DNA from 2 places in the Spiribacter curvatus genome. Region 1 is predicted to be linked to the other one. Evidence: predicted binding sites of a transcription regulator. Region 1 holds the regulator's gene; the other holds the start of a gene.
The links. Region 1 encodes sigma-54, which starts transcription at its own class of promoters, with help from an activator protein. Its sites were predicted from a motif close to TGGCANGNTNCNTGCTT; they were not measured.
Positions count from the first base shown of each region.

Region 2: a site for sigma-54 is predicted at 919-935, ahead of exaC (acetaldehyde dehydrogenase ExaC). Genes of this name have one in related genera too.

Region 1 is NC_022664.1:1,577,207-1,579,410, forward strand. Features, by position in the region: gene lptB (LPS export ABC transporter ATP-binding protein) at 1-471, shown strand, start outside; gene SPICUR_RS07715 (RNA polymerase factor sigma-54) at 533-1,960, shown strand; gene hpf (ribosome hibernation-promoting factor, HPF/YfiA family) at 1,983-2,204, shown strand, end outside.
Region 2 is NC_022664.1:672,188-674,391, reverse strand. Features, by position in the region: gene SPICUR_RS03355 (sigma-54-dependent Fis family transcriptional regulator) at 1-781, opposite strand, end outside; gene exaC (acetaldehyde dehydrogenase ExaC) at 991-2,204, shown strand, end outside.

The DNA.
Region 1 (2,204 bases):
GAGGCATCCGTGTTCCGGCGCCTGTCGGTGGTCGATAACCTGCTCGCCGTGCTGGAGACCCGCGATGATCTCTCACGGACCCGCCGCTTCGAGCAGGCCGATGCCCTGATGGAGGAGTTCAGCATTGGGCATCTGCGCGAGCAGTCCGGCATCAGCCTCTCGGGTGGAGAGCGCCGGCGCGTGGAGATTGCCCGGGCACTCGCCGCCGATCCACGATTCATTCTCCTCGACGAACCATTCGCGGGTGTCGATCCCATTTCCGTCGGTGACATCAAGGGCATCGTCCGCCACCTCGCCGATCGTGGCATCGGCGTTCTGATCACCGATCATAATGTCCGCGAGACATTGGCGCTCGTCGATCGGGCCAGCATCCTCAATGCCGGCCGGGTGATCGCCGATGGGACACCCGCGACGATTCTCGACAATGCCGAGGTGCGTGCCGTCTACCTCGGCGAGGACTTCCAGCTCTGAGACTGGCGAGGGGTTCACGCCCGGCGTTAGTCTGGTGCCATCAAAGAGGGCGCGGGAAACAATGAAGCAATCGCTTGAACTTCGGGCCAGTCAGCAGCTGACCATGACACCACAGCTACAGCAGGCGATCCGGCTGCTGCAGCTGCCGGCCGCCGAGCTGAGCCTGGAGATCCGCGAAGCGCTCGAGTCGAACGTCATGCTCGAGCCGGATGATGACACCGACACAGCGGCCGCCGACGAGCAGTCCGAAGCGCCCGGCGAGCCAGCGGTCGACCCATCGGAAGCGGTACTGGGGTCGAGCGCCACCGATGCGACCCAGTTCGGCGAAGGCATCACGGTCGCCGACCACTGGGATGAGCCCGGCAGCGGTGATGACTCCCTCGACCGTCATGCAGCCCCGTCCGGCTCGCTACAGGATCATCTCCAGTGGCAGGTCGATCTCTCCAGCCTCGGTGAGCGGGACCGGCGCATCGCCGCCGCATTGATCGATGCTCTCGACGAACGGGGTCATCTGACCGAGCCCCTGGCTGATCTGCTCGAGACGCTCGGAGGTGACGGGGATATCGACGAGGATGACGTCAATGCGGTGCTGACGATCCTCCAGCACATGGATCCCATCGGCGTCGCGGCGAGCGATGCCCGTCAGGCGCTGCGCATCCAGATCGATGCCATGCCGAGCGGAACGCCCGGCCGGGCGGTGGCACGGCGGGCCATCGACGCCGACTGGAAGCTCTTCGGTAGCGCTCAGCAGTCGGTCCTGCGGGATCGACTCGGTGTCGATCAGGCGACGCTGGATGAGGCCCTGCGGCTTATCCGCCAGCTCGATCCGCACCCCGGCTCACGATTCGGCGAGACCCGGACCGAGTACGTCGTCCCCGACTGCCGGGTCCGGCGCGTCAATGGCCGCTGGCAGGTGGAGATCAATCCGGAGGCGTCCCCCCGGATCCGCGTCAATGATTACTATGCCAGCCTGATCCGGCGTGGCGATGGCAGTCGCGATAACAGCCTTCTGCGCGAGCACCTGCAGGAGGCGCGCTGGCTGATCAAAAGCCTGCAGTCCCGGGGTGAGACCCTGCAGCGGGTGGCTGAGTGCATCGTCGAGCGCCAGCAGGGCTTTCTGGAGTATGGTGAAGAGTCCATGCAGCCGCTGGTGCTGCGCGATGTCGCCGAGGCGATCGATATGCACGAGTCCACGGTCTCACGGATCACCTCCCGCAAGTACATTCTCACCCCCCAGGGCACGCTCGAATTCAAGCAGTTTTTCTCGAGCCATGTCCCGACCGCCGATGGGGGTGAGTGCTCGGCGACCGCCATCCGCGCCAGAATCCGGCGCCAGATCGCGGCTGAAAAGCCCGCTCGTCCGCTCAGCGACTCACGACTCACCGAGATGCTCCGCGACGAGGGGATTCACGTCGCACGCCGCACCGTCGCCAAATACCGGGAAGTCATGGGCATTGCCTCATCCACCGAACGCAAACGTCTGGGCTGAGAAGACAATAAAAGGGGAAACCATGAAAATCGACGTCACCGGCCATCATGTCGACATCACCGACGCCCTCCGCGACTACGTCGAGGAGAAGTTCGAGCGCCTCGAGCGCCACTTCGATCATGTCGTCGATGTCCACACGATCCTGACCGTGGAAAAGAAGACCCGGAAAGCCGAGGCGACCATGGTGGTCAGCGGTGCCCGGCTGTTTGCCGAGTCCACGGCCGATGAAATGTATGCCGCCATC
Region 2 (2,204 bases), 910 kb from region 1:
CGCCCACGCAGTCGTCACCGAAGTAGCTGCGCGCCACCTCGTTCAGGGCCAATACCCGTCCATCACCATCGAGCGCGAGAATCCCCTCGCTGAGGGTGCCCAGCAGCTCCGGCCGCGCATGGAGATGAAGGTGAAAGCTGTCGGCGAACTCCGCCGTGAGCCAGCGGTTTTCGATCATTCGTGCGCCCATCCGCACCAGCCCCAGGGCATGGATCTGGCGGGCCGACTGATCCCCGGAGACATCCAGCAGGCCAATCACGGTCCCCGCCGTGTCACGGATCGGCGCCGCCGCACAGGTCAGGAACGTATTGCACTGCAGATAATGCTCGGGGCCGTGGACCGACGCTGGACCGGCCTGTGCCAGCGCGAGGCCGATGGCGTTGGTCCCGCGCACCGGCTCGCCCCAGCATGCACCCGGCGCCAGTGCAACGCGCTGACTGCGGGCATGGAAATGCGGGTCACCGTGGCGCTCGAGGATCGTGCCGTGCGCATCGCAGAGCAATACGGCACTGTTGCTGCCGCTGATCTGGTGATACAGGTTTTCGATTTCCGGCAGCGCCAGCGCGATCAGCGACTCGTTGTCGGCCCGGGCCGCCCGCAACGCCGCCGCATCAAAAACGGCATCAGCCGCCTGTTGCCGCGGTGAGAGCCCGGCCGCCGCCACCCGCTGCCAGGAGGCCGCCACCCCATCCGCCACACCGGCCGGCGTGCGCTCACCCGCCAACAGCTGACGCCGCGCGCCGGCAAGCCGGGCGCGATCGTTAAACGGCCGCTCGTCCATCGCCCTCCTCCTCTGTCGCAGTCCGCGACAGACTGTTCTAAAACGGCACACAGGCCACCCGTCTCTAGCGGACAGGTTGAGTAGCACGATCGCCCAGTCCCGGGCGCGACGCAAGCGCCGGGCGCGCAGCCATCAATTGGCGCGGATCTTGCTGGGTGCCTGGTGCGGGCACGCATCGCGTCCCGACCCATAAAAACGGAGGAGAGACCATGATCTACGCCAATCCCGGCAGCACGAACGCCATCGTCCATTTCAAAAGCGAATATCAGAATTTCATCGGCGGCGACTGGCTGGCCCCGCTCGACGGCGAGTACTTCGATAATCCCACACCGGTCACCGGGCAGACCTTCTGCCGCATTCCGCGCTCCAAGGCAGCCGACGTCGAAAAGGCGCTGGATGCAGCCCACGCGGCAAAGGCGGCCTGGGGCAGGACGGCGGTGGCCGAGCGCGCCGTCATTCTGAACACCATCGCCGATCGCATGGAGGCCAACCTCGAGGCGCTTGCCGTGGCGGAGACCTGGGAGAATGGCAAGCCGGTCCGGGAAACGCTGGCGGCCGATCTGCCGCTCGCGATCGATCACTTCCGTTATTTCGCCGGCGTCATCCGTGCCCAGGAGGGATCACTCGGCGAGCTCGATGACGACACGGTGTCCTATCAGATCCATGAACCCCTCGGTGTGGTCGGTCAGATCATTCCCTGGAATTTCCCGATCCTGATGGCCACGTGGAAGCTGGCGCCGGCGCTGGCGGCCGGCAACTGTGTGGTACTCAAACCCGCCGAACAGACACCGGCCAGCATTCTGATGCTCACCGAGCTGATCGCCGACCTGCTGCCGGCCGGTGTGCTCAATATCGTCAACGGCTTCGGCGCCGAGGCGGGCAAGGCGCTTGCCTCGAACCCGCGGATCAGCAAGGTGGCCTTCACCGGAGAGACCACCACCGGGCGACTGATCATGCAGTACGCATCGGAAAACCTGATTCCGGTCACGCTGGAGCTGGGCGGTAAGTCACCCAACGTGTTTTTTGATGACTGCTTTGCCGCCAATGACGGCTTCCGGGAGAAAACCCTCGAGGGGTTCGCGATGTTCGCCCTCAATCAGGGTGAGGTCTGCACCTGCCCGTCACGGGCACTGGTGCAGCGCTCGTTCTATGGCGACTTCATGGATGCTGCGCTTGACCGGGTGGCCCGCATTAAAACGGGCAATCCGCTTGATACCGAGACGATGGTGGGCGCGCAGGCATCGCGCGATCAGCTGGAAAAAATCATGGCCTATCTGGATATCGGCCGGCAGGAGGGTGCCAGAGTCCTCGCCGGCGGTGAGAGTCTGGACCTGGGCGGCGAACTGAGCGGTGGCTACTACGTTCAGCCCACCGTCTTCGAGGGCGACAATCGCATGCGCGTCTTCCAGGAAGAGATTTTTGG